DNA from 4 places in the Yokenella regensburgei genome. Region 1 is predicted to be linked to each of the others. Evidence: predicted binding sites of a transcription regulator. Region 1 holds the regulator's gene; each other region holds the start of a gene.

Region 1 (4,215 bases):
CTAATTTTCGCAATGGGATTATCTACCAGTTTTACAAAAAACATGTGGCTAATCATGCGAACAAAAAACAATCAGACGTTCATAAATACAGCGCTAAAAAATGAACTGCAAAGCAAACAGACCAGCCGAAGCTGGTCTGTGGAAAGTTAACCTGACAAGCGTCGATTCAGGCGCTGTTTTTGGCAATTAAACGTTCCGGAAGCAGGAAGCTAAAACGCGTCCCCTTGCCCAGGGTACTTTCAATTTCCAGGCGACTGTCGTGATGATTTACCGCATGTTTCACTATCGCCAGCCCCAGACCGCTGCCCCCGGTTTGCCGCGAACGCGCCTTATCAACACGGTAGAAGCGCTCGGTCAGGCGCGGAATGTGCTCCGGCGCAATCCCCGGGCCGTTGTCCTCCACGCTAAACAGCGCGCCGTGCGGTGCCCGTTGCCAGCGCACGGTTATCTCCGTGCCCGGAGGCGTGTGATTGATAGCGTTATACACCAGGTTGGATACCGCGCTACGCAGCTGCTCGTCGTTGCCCATCACCCGCAGGGAATCATCAATCTCAAAATGCAGCGTATGCTTTTTCTGACTGAGGGTCTGGGCTTCGCGCTCCACCACCCGCAGCATCATCGGCATATCAATACGATCGCTCAGCGCCATCATCGGTGCCGCTTCAATTTTTGACAGAGTCAGCAGTTGTTTAACCAACCCTTCCATCCGGTGAGTCTGTTCACGCATGGTATGCAGCGCTTTTTCACGCGTTGCACCTTCCAGCGTTTGCTCCTGCATCATCTCCAGATAGCCCTGTAATACGGTCAACGGTGTACGCAGCTCATGGCTGACGTTGGCAAAGAAGTTGCGCCGCGCACCTTCCAGCTGGTGCATCTGGGTCACGTCACGCGCCACCATCAGCCACTGATGCTCGCTGTACGGCATCACGCGAATTTCCAGATGACGACCATTATTCAGAACCAGATTCAACGGCTTTGAGAAATCACGATGTTTGAGGTGCTGAGCAAATTCCGGATAGCGCAGCAGGTTGAGGATATTTTGTCCGTTATCGTCCGGCCAGCGCAGCCCCAGCAGCTGTTGGGCCAGTCCGTTACACCAGAAGATAGCGCCTTCTCCGTTGGTCAGTACCACCGCATCCGGCAGCGACTCGGCACCGCTACGAAAGCGCTTGATCAGACTCCCCAGCTCACGGCGACGTTTTTTGTTACGCATCTGCATCTGATGCAGACCGTACAGCAGTGGCTCCCAGCTGCCTCGTCCCGGCGGCGGCGTCATGCTGCGATCAACCCATAACCACCAGGAAAGACGTAATAAATTCCAGAAATGCCAGATAAGCAGCCCGGTTACCGCCGCCAGTAAAAACCACGGCAAATAACCAAAAAATGCCCCGAGAATAAAGGCTGGGATACAACATAAGCAAAGCTCAAGCGCCAGCCTTCTCCATGACAGCCGTTCCAGCACGGGTCATACTCCTGTCAAATTTTAGAAACGGGCAGAAAAACGATATCCCGTACCGCGTACAGTTTGCACCATACGGTCGTGGCCGCTGTGCTCCAGCGCCTTACGCAGGCGGCGAATATGCACATCAACCGTTCTGTCTTCGACATACACGTTCGTTCCCCAGACGTGGTTCAGCAGTTGTTCGCGGCTATAAACACGCTCGGGATGCGTCATAAAGAAGTGTAATAACTTAAATTCTGTCGGCCCCATGTCCAGCGGATTTTCACCGGTCATGACGCGATGCGAAGTGGGATCGAGGCTCAGCCCCTGCATCTCAATTACCTCTTCCACCGCCATCGGTGAAATGCGGCGCATCACGGCTTTAATTCGGGCGACTAACTCTTTCGGCGAGAACGGTTTGGTAATGTAGTCATCCGCTCCGGTTTCCAGCCCCCGCACACGATCCTCTTCTTCCCCGCGCGCGGTCAGCATCATCACCGGAATATCACGCGTCATGGCTTCACGCTTGATATGTTTGATGAACTGTAACCCCGAACCACCCGGCAACATCCAGTCGAGCAGAATCAGATCTGGCCAGGGCTCATTGAGTTGATTCACGGCACTGTCATAATCTTCTGCTTCAACGGGTTGAAAGCCATTTTGCTCCAGAACGAAGCACACCATTTCGCGGATTGGAGCCTCATCTTCAACGACCAGAATTCGTCTCGCCATTATTTACCCTGTGATTTTTTAGTAGCAATTATAGAGTGCGGCGCCATTATGCGTCAGATTTGTGACAGATTTATGAAAAAGATGACCGACAGATGATACCTCTGCGGAGGCTTTATGACAGCCATCGACCCCACCGTATCTGAATGTTTATAATCTCCTTTATGCTTTTTTTGCTACGGAACCGCTATGCGCATCATTCATACCTCTGACTGGCATCTGGGCCAGAACTTTTACAGCAAGAGCCGGGCTCCAGAACACGAGGCCTTCCTCGACTGGCTGCTGCAAACGGCCGAAGCCCGTGAGGTGGATGCCATTATTGTGGCAGGTGACATCTTTGATACCGGTTCGCCGCCAAGCTACGCCCGCGAGCTGTACAACCGTTTTGTCGTCAAGCTACAGCAAACCGGCTGTCACCTGGTGGTGCTGGCGGGTAACCATGATTCCGTCGCCACGCTCAATGAATCACGCGATATTCTCGCCTTCCTTAATACGACCGTTGTCGCAAGCGCGGGCTGTCCACCCTGTGAGCTTATCCGCCGCGACGGCAGCGTGGGGGCCATTCTCTGCCCGGTGCCGTTCCTGCGCCCGCGCGATGTGGTCGTGAGCCAGGCCGGGCATTCTGCCCAGGAAAAACAGCACACGTTGCTTGCCGCAATCACCGATTACTACCAGCAACAATATGAGGCTGCGGTTGTGCTGCGCGGCGACCGCACGCTGCCGATTATTGCCAGCGGCCACCTGACCACCGTCGGTGCCAGCAAAAGTGACGCGGTACGCGACATCTATATAGGCACTCTCGATGCCTTCCCGGCGCAGAACTTCCCACCGGCGGACTACATCGCCCTCGGACATATTCACCGGGCGCAGAAAATTGGCGGCAGCGAGCACATTCGCTACTGCGGCTCACCGATTGCGCTGAGCTTCGACGAAACCGGTAAAAGCAAAAGCGTGCATCTGGTGAACTTCGACGCAGGTAAACTTGCCAGCGTCGAGACCCTTGACGTGCCGGTCACCCAACCGCTGGCGGTGCTGAAAGGTGATTTCGCCAGCGTCAGCGATCAGCTCGCCCGCTGGCCAGAAACGTCGGAAGCCGTCACTTGGCTTGATATCGAAATCAACAGCGAAGAGTACCTGCACGACCTGCAGCGTAAAATTCAGGCCCAGACGGAGGCACTTGCGGTTGAGGTCCTGCTGATCCGCCGCAGCCGCGAGCAGCGGGAGCGCATTATCGCAGGCGAACAGCGCGAAACCCTGAGTGAACTCAAAGTTGAAGAGGTCTTTGCCCGCCGCCTCGCACTGGAAGAATTTGACGACGGTCAGCAGGGTCGCCTGCACCAGCTTTTCGACGATACCCTGCAAAGCCTCTCCGGGGAGGAAAACGTATGAAAATCCTCAGCCTGCGCTTAAAAAACCTCAACTCGCTGAAAGGCGAATGGAAAATTGATTTCACCGCCGAGCCGTTCGCCAGCAACGGTCTGTTTGCCATCACCGGCCCGACCGGGGCCGGAAAAACCACATTGCTCGATGCCATCTGCCTCGCGCTGTACCATGAAACACCGCGTCTTAATACCGTCTCACAGTCGCAAAACGATCTGATGACCCGCGATACCGCCGAGTGTCTGGCCGAGGTGGAATTTGAGGTGAAAGGCACCGGCTATCGCGCCTTCTGGAGCCAGAACCGGGCGCGTAACCAGCCCGATGGCAACCTGCAGGCACCGCGCGTTGAGCTGGCGCGTACTGAAGACGGCAAGATCCTTGCGGATAAAGTGAAAGACAAGCTGGAGCTTACCGCCACGCTCACCGGGCTCGACTACGGTCGCTTTACCCGCTCGATGCTGCTGTCGCAGGGGCAGTTTGCCGCTTTCCTCAATGCCAAACCGAAAGAGCGCGCCGAGCTGCTCGAAGAGCTCACCGGAACCGAAATCTACGGACAAATTTCGGCGATGGTGTTTGAAAAGCACAAAACCGCCAAAACCGAGCTGGAGAAGCTGGAGGCGCAGGCCTCCGGGGTGATGCTTCTGAGCGAGGAGCAGAAACAGGCG
Region 2 (4,215 bases), on a different contig from region 1:
GCAGCTGGCACGCGTTGGGCAATCATTTTCGGCCGGTAGTTACCAGACGGTGAATTTAGCCACCGATGTGGTAGAGCCAGAGCAGGACGAACTAGAGCGCGTGCTCGCACTGCGCAAGCAAAAATTGCAGATAGTCACCACGCCACGCAGTGCAACGCTAAAAGGCGACGCGACGCTGGTGCGGGTGCTGTTACGCAATCTGGTGGAAAACGCCCACCGCTACAGCCCGGAAGGATCGCTCATTACGCTGACCATTGATTATGAAGCGGGTGCGGTGCTGGTTGTTGAAGATGAAGGGCCAGGCATTGATGAAGCCAAGAGCGGTGAACTCAGCAAAGCCTTCGTGCGTATGGATAGCCGCTTTGGTGGAATTGGTCTTGGATTAAGTATTGTTTCGCGTATTGCGCAGCTGCATGATGCGAAGTTCTTCCTGACCAACCGCAGGCCTGGTCCGGGTGCCCGGGCGTGGGTGCGGTTCCCCCCGCTGAGCCGTTGATTAGAAAGTCTGCACCCAGTTAACGCTGAAGCCAGCAATAATCGACAGCGCCAGCAGCAGGACAAAAAGCTCTCGGATTTGGGTTAATTTCATGGCAACTCTCCACATCGTTATGCGGAGAGTTTCCGTGAAAAAGATTAAGCAAACATTAATTTTTGTGTCTGTCTGAATCAGCCAGACAATTACGATGCGGCGATAAACAGATCGCGAAGCTGATGGAGCTGGTCACGGATCTGCGCCGCCTCTTCAAATTCGAGATTCTGTGCATGCTGCATCATTTGCCCTTCCAGCTCGTGGATTTTCTGCTGCAGCGCTTTCGGCGTTAACACGACGGTATCTTCTTCTACAATCCGCGCTTTACCACGCCCTTTCGCTTTGGTTTTCGCCAGACCCGCACCCAGTGCCAGAATATCGACCACCTTCTTGGTGAGGCCCTGCGGCACAATACCGTTCTCTTCGTTATAGCGCTGCTGTTTCTCGCGACGACGTTCGGTTTCGCCAATCGCCTTAGCCATTGACGGAGTGATTTTATCGCCGTACAGAATGGCTTTACCGTTGATGTTACGCGCCGCACGACCAATGGTCTGGATCAAGGAACGTTCAGAACGCAGGAAACCCTCTTTATCGGCATCAAGGATCGCCACCAGCGAGACCTCAGGCATATCCAGACCCTCTCGCAGCAGGTTGATCCCAACCAGGACGTCAAACTCGCCCAGACGCAGGTCACGGATGATTTCCATACGCTCGACGGTGTCGATATCCGAGTGCAGATAGCGCACCCGCTCGCCGTGTTCTTCAAGATACTCGGTTAAGTCTTCCGCCATCCGTTTGGTCAGTGTCGTCACCAGTACGCGTTCGTTGATAAGCGCACGTTGGCGAATTTCTGACAGCAGATCGTCAACCTGGGTCGCCACCGGGCGCACTTCGATAACCGGATCTAAAAGCCCGGTTGGACGCACGACCTGGTCAACCACGTCACCCGCAGATTTATCCAGTTCATAGTTACCCGGCGTTGCCGAAACATAAATCGACTGCGGCGCCAGCGCTTCGAACTCTTCAAACTTCAGCGGACGGTTATCGAGCGCGGAAGGCAGGCGGAAACCGTACTCCACCAGCGTCTCTTTACGCGCCCGGTCGCCACGGTACATACCGCCAATCTGCGGGATAGTCACGTGGGATTCGTCGATGACCAGCAGACCATCGGCCGGAAGGTAATCAAACAGCGTCGGCGGCGGCTCGCCGGGACCACGGCCGGAGAGAAAGCGCGAATAGTTTTCGATGCCGGAGCAGTATCCGAGCTCGTTCATCATCTCGAGATCGAACTGAGTACGCTGGCTCAAGCGCTGCTCTTCCAGCAGCTTGTTGTTGGCAAGCAACACCTTGCGGCGGTCTGCCAGCTCAACTTTGATATCTTCCATCGCCTGAATAATACGCTCGCGTGGCGTCACGTAGTGCGTTTTCGGGTAGATGGTGAAGCGCTGAACGCCGGACTCCAGATGGCCGGTGAGCGGGTCAAACAACGACAGCCGCTCGACTTCGTCGTCAAAAAGCTCAATGCGTAGCGCCAGATCGTCGGACTCTGCCGGGAAGACGTCGATCACTTCGCCGCGGACACGGAAGGTCCCGCGCTGAAATGCCTGATCGTTACGGGTGTACTGCAGCTCAGTGAGACGTCGCAGGATACTGCGCTGATCGACAATCATCCCGACCGTCAGGTGCAGCATCATTTTCAGATACAGATCCGGATCGCCAAGGCCGTAGATGGCTGAAACCGACGCCACCACGATTACATCACGGCGCTCTAACAGTGCCTTGGTCGCAGAGAGTCGCATCTGTTCGATATGCTCGTTCACCGAGGCGTCTTTCTCGATGAAGGTATCCGAGCTCGGTACGTAGGCTTCCGGCTGGTAGTAATCGTAGTACGAGACGAAATACTCCACCGCGTTTTCCGGGAAGAACTCCTTCATCTCGCCATAGAGCTGGGCCGCCAGCGTTTTGTTCGGCGCCAGTACCATAGTAGGACGCTGCAGATCGGCAATAACGTTAGCGATGGTAAAGGTTTTACCTGAGCCCGTTACGCCGAGCAGCGTCTGGTGCGCCAGGCCGTCCTCCAGACCCTCTTTCAGTTTGGCGATGGCCGCAGGCTGATCGCCTGAAGGGCGAAACGCGGAATGAAGTTTGAACGGTTTAGACATGGACAACGACCTGTGAAGGAGTGAACTGGCAGGTGACTAATTTTACTCGTCGCAGATAAATTTGCCAACCATTTATACTGGATATAAAAACAGTAACATATTATCGTATTTGTGTTACCCGCCCATCGTCAGCCTGACAAACGGGCAATTTCTCGTGACGGCGGGATAAAAAACCAGACAGCATCGGTTATCCCCAGAATTTTTTCTGGTTTAACATTTGTCAAGGTATGTAATGAAACTTTTGTGGCAGCCGGTGACACTTTTCTTACAGGCATTGCTTTTATCTAACTCATTAATTAAAAAAGAAAATATCCAAAAGCCGCCTTTCGCATCAATTCAGTCGCAAGCCGCATGCTCTCTCGTTTACCAGAGGTTTTCTAACCCTAATACACAAGGTTATCCACAGGAATAGTGGATAACTGTCTCCAGCCCATATCCCCCGCCTGACGGCAAAAATGGTCCGGCAGCGAAACGCCGGACATAAAAAAATATTATTGATAATTTTTGAGTTTTTTTCGCTTTAGACGTTGGCGAATATATGCGCGATCTGCTTCACATTTCTACAATTTTGTAGCGGTCAGGTGCTGAAGGTCGAGATATCCACCGAGGTCAGTTTGCGCAACATCTCCTTCAATCCACGGGATTTCTCCCAGCAGCGGCGCAGGCAACATACGCGTTAGCGTAGCCATATATTCTGCGTGTCGGCGTCCGGGTGGAACCACGTCGTTGGCAATCCAGCCTGCAAGATGTAAACCGGCCTGCAGTACTGCCTGGGCCGTCAGCACTGCATGGTTAATACAGCCAAGCTTAACGCCAACCACCAGAATCACCGGCAAGCGTTCTTGCTGCACCCAGTCGGCAAATGTCAGCACCGGTGACAACGGTGTGTACCAGCCCCCCGCACCTTCAACCAGCACCCACTCCGCGTCACTCTCAAGCGCCCGTAACCCAGCGGAAAGCACCGTGGCTTCAATGGGACGCCCTTCATCGGCGCTGATAATATGCGGCGAAGTCGGTTCGCCGAAGGTATAGGGGTTCACCTGTTCATAACGCAGCGCTAGCGCGCTATTTCGCTGCAAGGCCAGCGCATCGCTATTACGTAACCCTTCGGCGGTCTGTTCACTACCGGAGGCGACCGGCTTATACCCCGCCGTCCGCCGTCCCAGACGATTCGCGGCCTGCAGCAGCGCACAGCTGGCGACCGTTTTCCCGACTTCCGTATCGGTACCGGTGACAAAATAACGTTCAGTCACGTTCAATCACTCCCCAGAAAAGATGGTAAGTCAGCGGGCAACCCCCGCCGTGCTGCGGCCATGCAAGCTGCAGCGCCTGTAGTTTTTGTCGCGTCAGAAGCCTGCTGGCACGCCCTTCATGCAGATGGGTGGCACCAATGCCTTTAAGCGAACGCATCGCGCTCATCGCGTCAGGGAAGCTCAGGGTGATGGATTCCAGCCTGGAACGCCCCCGCCATGCTGAGAGCGTCTCCAGGAGCCTCTCCTGCGCTAAAAAACGGTTGGCATGAGG
Region 3 (4,215 bases), on a different contig from region 1:
GCCGCGGCGACCACTCCGGCGTGCGGTCACTGCTCTGAAAACGCAGCGCTTTCGCCGGGAAACAGAACCAGCACAGCACCAGCAACGTCAGCATCATCGCCAGCGCTAACGGCAGCATCTGGCCGATAAACGCAGTAAAAGAGAGTCCGGAACGCCCCCACAGCAGGATGTTTTGCGGGTTGCCAATGGGCGTCAGCAGCGAGCCAGCGTTCACCGCCAGCGCTTCGAAAATGATGATCCGATTGACCGGCAGCGCGCACCACTTCTTTAGCGTGATGGTCAGCGGCACCACGATAAACAGCGCTACATCATTGGTCAGAAAGGTCGACAGCAGCGCGGCGGCCAGCAGCATAAATATCGCCAGCTGGCGTTCGGTGACAAATCGGCGGGCCATTCTGCGGCCCAGTACATCAAAATAGCCGCTTTGTTCAACGCCTTTGGTGAGCAGCATTAACCCGCTCAGGGTGATAATGGTGTGCCAGTCGATGGCGGCCGGCCAGCGAGAAGGGGCGAAGGGAACCAGAAAACTCAGCAGGACGCCAATGATAATCAGCAGGTGCAGAAAGCGATCGCGCGCCAGGGCGCGCAAAATCGGCAGACTCATTCAGCGTTATGCCCGTGTTTTTCGTTGTAGCGACGGAACACTTCCAGCGTTTCCTCGCAGACGTGGTGCTCTACCCCTTCCGCATCGCGGCGGGCATTTTCCGGGCTGACGCCGATGGTCAGCAGGAAAGTTTCAACTATCTGGTGGCGTTCACGGCTGGCCTGCGCCAGCTTCTCCCCTTCCGGGGTCAGGAATACGCCGCGCCACGGGATCTGTTCAATCAGGCCAACACCGGCCAGACGCTTGAGCATTTTAGCAACCGTCGGCTGGGAAACCCCAAGACGCGCCGCCATATCGACCTGGCGTGCTTCTCCGGATTCATGGATGAGGTCAGAGATCAACTCAACGTAATCATCAATCAGCTCGCGACGATGCGCTTCACGCACCTGACGAAAGCCTTCAACATGCTCTTCAACATTAACCAACTGCGTCACTTTTTTTGTTATTGGCTTACCTTCGCGACGGCTCATCGTGCTTCCTCATCAGTGTGGCGCGGCCTCGCACCCTATAAAGGACGACCATTGTATAGGATCGTGCTCTGAGCACAAAAAATTAACGTCTTAGCCATAGCTATAAGATATAGCCTGTGCTATATCTGTATACAACACGAACATCCTTCAGGGAGTGAAGGACCAGAAATGACAGGAGGCAATCATGAACGAAATGAAGAGGTGCTTAAGCGTGTTTACTCATTCTCCCTTTAAAGTCCGGCTGATGCTGCTGAACATGTTGTGCGACTACTTCAACAACAAACCGCAGCAGGACAAACCTTCCCACTAACGCGGCGTCGCGGTACGCCGCTTCATTTTATTGTCACAAAACCCTGCCACACTGCGCTGTTGCGCCCAATATCCGCGCCTTTTTTCCGGATTTGTAATCTTTCTCGCAAAACAATTCGTTATGAGTAGTTGACCTTCACATTCACAGGCTCTATCTTCGTGCCATCCTGCACCACTTGCGAACTTCTCACCTTTTTTTTCGCGCTGTCACGGCAGGTTTGAACCCTTGACGCCAGGGGAAGCACATGGCGTTTTTATGATAGCGACCTATGAATTTAACCCTGAAAGACTCACTTGCGGCCCGCGGCGTAAAATTATGCCCGTGGACGGGATTCTACATTTTACAATCTCTGCTGATTAACCTTGCGCTGGGCTATCCGTTCAGCGTGCTGTATACCCTCGCCTTTACCTGCGTGCTGCAGCTACTGTGGCGCAGCTTCCCTCGCGTGCAGAAGGGGGTGATTGGTATTTATTCATTGCTCGGTGCCTTATATTTCCCGTTTGCTCAGGCCTACGGCGCGCCTAATTTCAACACCCTGCTGGCGCTGCACTCCACCAATATGGAGGAGTCGACGGAAATTCTGACGATTTTCCCGTGGTACAGCTATTTTGTTGGCGTGTTTATTTTTGTCATGGGCGTCATTGCCGTGCGTCGCAAAATTGGCGAACCGCAGCCGTGGGGAAAGTTACAGACGCTGGCGCTGCTGTTCAGCGTTGGAACCTTTTTTGTCCAGCCGGTGCAAAATCTTGCCTGGGGTGGCGTGTTTAAGCTTATCGATTCTGGTTACCCGGCGTTTCGCTTCGTGAAAGATGTGGTGGTGAATAATAACGAAGTGCTGGATGAGCAGGCGCGAATGGCGCAGCTTTCCGGTATGAAAGACACCTGGACCATTACTGCCGTGAAGCCGAAATACCATACCTACGTAGTAGTTATCGGCGAGAGTGCGCGCCGTGACGCCATGGGTGCGTTCGGTGGTCACTGGGACAACACCCCGTTTGCCAGTTCGGTGAATGGCTATCTGTTTACCGACTACATCGCCGCCAGCGGCTCGACGCAAAAATCGCTCGGCCTGACGCTCAACCGCGTTGTCGATGGCAAACCGCAGTATCAGGATAACTTCGTGACGCTTGCCAACCGCGCGGGCTTCCAGACCTGGTGGTTCTCAAACCAGGGGCAGATTGGTGAATATGATACCGCCATCGCCAGTATCGCTAAACGCGCTGACGAAGTGCATTTCCTGAAAAGCGGTGATTTTGAAGCGGATAAAAATACCCGTGATGACGCCCTGTTAAAGATGACTTCGCAGGTGCTCTCTACCCAGCGTACTCAGCCGCAGATGATCGTATTGCACCTGATGGGCTCTCATCCGCAGGCCTGCGACCGTACTCAGGGGAAATACGCCGAGTTCGTCCAGTCGAAAGAGACCTCCTGCTATCTCTACACCATGACGCAAACCGACGACCTGCTGGCGAAGCTTTACGATCAACTGCGCAACTCGGGCGACAGCTTCTCGCTGGTCTATTTCTCCGATCACGGACTGGCGTTTAAGGAACGCGGCAAAGAGGTGCAGTATCTGGCTCACGACGACCAGTTCCAGCAGAACTTCCAGGTCCCGTTTATGGTGCTCTCAAGCGACGATAAAGCACATCGCATTATCAAAGCACGCCGTTCAGCCAACGACTTCCTGAGCTTCTTCTCACAGTGGACCGGGATCAAAACGCAAGAAATTACTAGCGGCTATCCCTTCATCTCGAACAAGAAGGCCCCACCGGTTTACATCACCAACTTCAAGCTGCAGAAAGTGGATTACAACCACCTCGGCACCGACATCTTCACCACCAACAGTCGATAACCCCGAATCGCAGCCAAAAAAAATCCGCCTCAAGGGCGGATTTTTTATTATCACCGAAGTGATTAGAAACGGTAACCAACGCCTGCGATCCAGGTGCCAACGTCAACGTTACGAATACGAGACTGCTCGTAGGAGAAGTCCAGTGCAACGTTTTCGATCGGGTTGAACTGCAGACCAGCACCGTAGGAGAAACCGTAGTCGCTGGTGTCAGATTTGCTGTTCGGGAAATCAGTTGCCTGGAATTTACCGTAGCCCAGACCGATTACGCCGTAGATGCTAGCCCAATCGTTGATACGGTAAGCCGGACCGGCAGTGATACCGTAGTACTGGCCTTTGTTATACACGCCGTCTTCGGTACGATTTTTTTCAGTGTAAGTAAAGGAACCGATAACACCCAGCGGGTTGCTGTCGTCGAACTCGTAACGGTATTTCAGGTTGAAACCGCCAGCTTTGTTAGCAACGCCCTGCATATCGCTCTGAGCGTAACCACCAGTAACGGTAGAAGTACCTGCAACAGCAGAACCTGCGGAGAAAGCCATAACTACGGCCAGTGCTGAAAGACATGCAATTTTTTTCATAACCACCTCAAATGTGCTTCAAGTAAATCCTAAGTTTTAAATATAACAAAAATTGTTAAGAAACTCTTTCCACTTTGCGCTGTCAAAGGGGTCATTTCATGTAACTAAACGTTTCCACTACTGACTATCCCTTTCAAAAAACAGCGATTTTGCCGAAGAATACGCCATTATGCGGCGCTGATCACGCACCCTTCATCCAGAAAATTCCTAAAACCGTAGCACAAAAGTCCACACGGGGGCCAAAATTGTACGGATTTCCGGCTCTATATTTTTCAACAATTGTTAAACCGCCCTGCCGTTATTCATTTACACTGGCAGTTTTACTTCCTTTGACAAAAGCTGACAGGAGAACGGATGCCTGGCTCGTCCCGCAAAGCACCAGTCTGGTTTCCCATACTGGT
Region 4 (4,215 bases), on a different contig from region 1:
CTTGCTGGTGTAACCGTATTTCTTCAGCACTTCCAGGGTTTTAGTAGCGATGTCTTTGCCTTCCTGGTGGTGGAACCACGGTGCTTTAATTTCCGGGTAGATACCAATATTTTTGCCGGTAGAGTGGTTCAGCCCCTGCACAAATTCGATCTCTTCTTCGAAGGTGTGCACGCGGAAGTCAGATTTCCCCATCGGGAAACGTCCCGGATAGGTCTGCACTTTTTTACCATCAACGATATCGAAACCTTCGGTGAACTTCAGCGATTTGATTTCCGCAAGCGTGAAGTCGATAGCGTAGTAACGCCCGTCCTTACGGGCGCGATTCGGAAAACGTTCAGCAACATCGGTCACGCGATCCAGGTAGTGGTCATGCAGCACCACCAGATGGTCATCCTTGGTCATGACCAGATCCTGCTCAAGGTAGTCAGCACCCTGCGCGTAGGCCATCGCTTTCGCCGGGAGCGTATGCTCCGGCAGGTAGCCGCTGGCGCCACGGTGGGCAATGACAATTTTTTCCGCGGCTACCGCGTTGAAACTCGCGGCAGCCCCCGCCAGCAACAGGCTGGCGGTTAATACGCTAATCGTTGTTTTCATTTATTTTCCTTGTTATGCGCGTTTAGCCTGCATTTCAGCGTGATGACGTTTTTCACCCAGCATGACCACAATCAGCAGCAGAACAGCCAGTACGCTACCACCAATCATCACCATGAAACCGCCGTCCCAGCCGAAGAAGTCAACGGTGTAACCCACAATGGCGCTGGCCGCGACCGAGCCACCGAGATAACCAAACAGACCGGTGAAGCCCGCCGCTGTCCCCGCCGCTTTCTTCGGTGCCAGTTCAAGCGCATGCAGACCGATAAGCATGACCGGGCCATAAATCAGGAAGCCAATCACAATCATACAAATCATGTCGACGTTCGGATTACCCGGCGGGTTCAGCCAGTACACCACGGTAGCAATCGTCACCAGGGTCATGAAGAACACACCGGTGGCACCACGGTTACCTTTAAACACTTTGTCCGACATCCAGCCACAGAGCAGCGTCCCCGGGATCCCGGCATATTCATACAGGAAATAGGCCCAGGAGGATTTATCCAGCGCGAAGTGCTTCACTTCTTTCAGGTAGGTCGGTGACCAGTCGAGGATGCCGTAACGCAGCAGATAAACGAACACGTTCGCCACCGCGATGTACCACAGCAGTTTGTTCGGCAGGATGTACTGCATGAAGATCTGTTTTGCGGTCAGTTCTTCTTCATTTTTGTCGCTGTAGTCATCCGGGTAGTCGTTTTTGTACTCTTCGATTGGCGGCAGACCGCAGGACTGCGGGGTATCACGCATCAGCGCAAAGGCAATAATCGCCACCAGAATGGCACCGAAGGCCGGCATGTACAGCGCCGCTTTCCAGTCGTTAAACCACGCCATACCGAGCAGGAACAGCAGCGGCGGAATACCACCACCGACGTTGTGCGCGCAGTTCCAGACCGAAACAATCCCACCACGCTCTTTCTGCGACCACCAGTGAACCATGGTACGTCCGCACGGCGGCCACCCCATTCCCTGGAACCAACCACAAAGGAACAGTAAAGCAAACATAATCATGATGCTGGAAGTAGCCCAGGGCACAAAGCCCATCACCAGCATCACCAGCGCGGCCAGAATCAGACCCGCTGGCAGGAAAATGCGCGGATTCGAGCGGTCAGAGACCGACCCCATGATGAATTTCGAAAATCCGTAAGCAATGGAGATACCGGAGAGTGCAAAACCGAGATCGCCACGAGAAAATCCTTGCTCGACCAGGTACGGCATAGCAAGGGCAAAGTTCTTACGCACCAGATAGTACGCGGCATAACCAAAAAATATTCCCAGGAAAATTTGCCAACGCATGCGGCGATAAAGCGGGTCGACCTGTGCATCCGGTACTCGCGCTTTATGCGGTGCGGGTTTAAAAATGCTCAACATACTAGCCTCCGTGGCCATACTTTGTCTGACGTGATAACCCTCTAATAGAAAAGGAAATTTAAGAGGGCTTATTTTGTGGCGGCGATGGTATGAGAAATACGATGTCGTTACTGTGAAACATCGCACATATTGTTACAGAATTATGACAATAAGTTCCTAAATGCGCATGAAATCACGTTCCGTTTTCGTTTTTTGCTCGAATATGCTCGAAATCAAACAATCCATATTTTTTATGTGGCTAAATGGCTAAAACGAAAATGGTGAAGGACGATGATGATGCCCATGACGTGTGAAAACGATGTCATTATTATTGGCGGGGGAGCCACCGGGGCGGGGATTGCTCGCGACTGCGCGCTGCGCGGCTTACGTGCCGTGCTGGTAGAGCGTTTCGATATCGCCACGGGGGCGACCGGACGTAACCACGGCCTGCTGCACAGCGGTGCCCGTTACGCGGTGACCGATAACGAATCTGCCCGCGAATGTATTGCCGAAAACCAGATCCTCAAACGCATCGCCCGCCACTGCGTTGAGCCGACCAACGGTCTGTTTATCACCCTGCCGGAAGATGACCTCGCCTTTCAAAGCACCTTCATCAACGCCTGCCGGGAAGCTGGGATCGATGCCCAGGCGCTGTCCCCGGCCGAAGCCCGCCGCATTGAACCGGCGGTGAACCCGGCGCTCATCGGCGCGGTGAAAGTGCCTGATGGCACCGTCGATCCTTTCCGCCTCACCGCCGCCAACATGCTGGATGCCCGCGAGCACGGCGCCACCATCCTCACCGGCTGCGAAGTGACCGGCCTGATACGCGAAGGCGACCGCGTGTGCGGCGTGCACCTGTGGAACCACCACTCCGGAGAGAAGCTCACCCTGCGCGCGGCGGTGGTGGTTAACGCCGCCGGGATCTGGGGACAGCGCATCGCCGAATATGCCGACCTCAGCATCCGCATGTTCCCGGCGAAAGGCTCGCTGCTGATCCTTGACCATCGTATTAATCAGCACGTCATCAACCGCTGCCGTAAGCCCGCCGACGCCGATATTCTGGTGCCCGGCGATACCATCTCGCTCATCGGCACCACCTCACTGCACATTGATTACAAAGATATCGACGATAACCGGGTATCACCGGAAGAGGTTGATATTCTGCTGCGCGAAGGCGAGAAGCTGGCACCTGTGATGGGGCAAACCCGCGTACTGCGCGCCTATTCCGGCGTGCGTCCGCTGGTGGCAAGCGATGACGACCCAAGCGGTCGTAACGTCAGCCGTGGCATTGTCCTGCTCGATCACGCAAAACGTGACGGCATGGAGGGTTTCATCACCATCACCGGCGGCAAACTGATGACCTATCGTCTGATGGCCGAGTGGGCCACGGACGCCATCAGCCGCAAGCTGGGTAATACCGCCGCCTGCACCACCGCCGAGCGTCCGCTGCCCGGCTCCCAGGAGCCGGCGGAAGCCACGCTGAAGAAAATTATCTCACTGCCTACGCCACTTCGCGGATCGGCGGTATACCGCCATGGCGATCGTACCCCGGCATGGCTGGGGGATACCCGCCAGACCCGCAGCGTTGTCTGCGAGTGCGAAGCGGTGACCGCCGGTGAAGTGCAGTACGCGGTGGAAAATCTGGCGGTGAATAACCTTATCGACCTGCGTCGCCGCACCCGCGTGGGGATGGGCACCTGCCAGGGTGAGCTCTGCGCCTGCCGCGCGGCGGGGCTGCTTCAGCGTTTTAACGTCACCACGCCCGCACAGTCGCTGACGCAGCTTTCGCAATTCCTCAACGAACGCTGGAAAGGTGTGCAGCCGGTCGCCTGGGGCGATGCGCTGCGCGAAAGCGAATTTACTCGCTGGGTATATCTCGGTTTATGCGGCCTGCAGAAGGAACATCAGGATGAAATTTGACACGGTCATTATCGGCGGCGGCCTCGCCGGGTTGCTCTGCGGGCTAACCCTTAACCAGCAAGGCCTGCGCACCGCTATCGTCAGCCGTGGGCAGAGCGCGCTGCACTTCTCTTCTGGCTCGCTCGATTTACTGACCGCATTGCCGGATGGCGAAACGGTCACCGATACTGCCGCCGGGCTTGCTGAGCTCGCCATTCAGATGCCGGACCACCCTTACACCCGCCTCGGCGCTGAAGCGGTGATGCAGTACGCCCATGCCACTGAACAGCTTCTCGCCGAATGCGGTATCGAGATGCACGGCAGCGCGACGCGCGCCCATCAACGCATCACACCGCTTGGTACCACCCGCAGCGCCTG

The links. The regulator PhoB, encoded in region 1, activates phosphate uptake and scavenging genes when phosphate is short. The targets are predictions, from matches to a motif close to CTGTCATAAAACTGNCNNAT.
Region 2: the regulator PhoB is predicted to act here: its motif matches at 2,943-2,962, upstream of uvrB (excinuclease ABC subunit UvrB).
Region 3: the regulator PhoB is predicted to act here: its motif matches at 1,627-1,646, upstream of C7387_RS10015 (phosphoethanolamine transferase).
Region 4: the regulator PhoB is predicted to act here: its motif matches at 2,089-2,108, upstream of glpT (glycerol-3-phosphate transporter).

The regions. Positions count from the first base shown of each region.
Region 1 covers NZ_RBIZ01000007.1:103,781-107,995, reverse strand. The annotation lists gene phoR (phosphate regulon sensor histidine kinase PhoR) at 167-1,462, opposite strand; gene phoB (phosphate response regulator transcription factor PhoB) at 1,484-2,173, opposite strand; gene sbcD (exonuclease subunit SbcD) at 2,360-3,559, shown strand; gene sbcC (exonuclease subunit SbcC) at 3,556-4,215, shown strand, end outside.
Region 2 covers NZ_RBIZ01000003.1:2,080,724-2,084,938, forward strand. The annotation lists gene pmrB (two-component system sensor histidine kinase PmrB) at 1-496, shown strand, start outside; gene uvrB (excinuclease ABC subunit UvrB) at 679-2,691, opposite strand; gene bioD (dethiobiotin synthase) at 3,252-3,944, opposite strand; gene bioC (malonyl-ACP O-methyltransferase BioC) at 3,937-4,215, opposite strand, start outside.
Region 3 covers NZ_RBIZ01000003.1:2,044,594-2,048,808, forward strand. The annotation lists gene C7387_RS10000 (anion transporter) at 1-604, opposite strand, end outside; gene mntR (manganese-binding transcriptional regulator MntR) at 601-1,074, opposite strand; gene mntS (manganase accumulation protein MntS) at 1,259-1,384, shown strand; gene C7387_RS10015 (phosphoethanolamine transferase) at 1,653-3,236, shown strand; gene ompX (outer membrane protein OmpX) at 3,299-3,814, opposite strand; gene rhtA (threonine/homoserine exporter RhtA) at 4,169-4,215, shown strand, end outside.
Region 4 covers NZ_RBIZ01000003.1:318,818-323,032, reverse strand. The annotation lists gene glpQ (glycerophosphodiester phosphodiesterase) at 1-594, opposite strand, end outside; gene glpT (glycerol-3-phosphate transporter) at 607-1,959, opposite strand; gene glpA (anaerobic glycerol-3-phosphate dehydrogenase subunit A) at 2,236-3,858, shown strand; gene glpB (glycerol-3-phosphate dehydrogenase subunit GlpB) at 3,848-4,215, shown strand, end outside.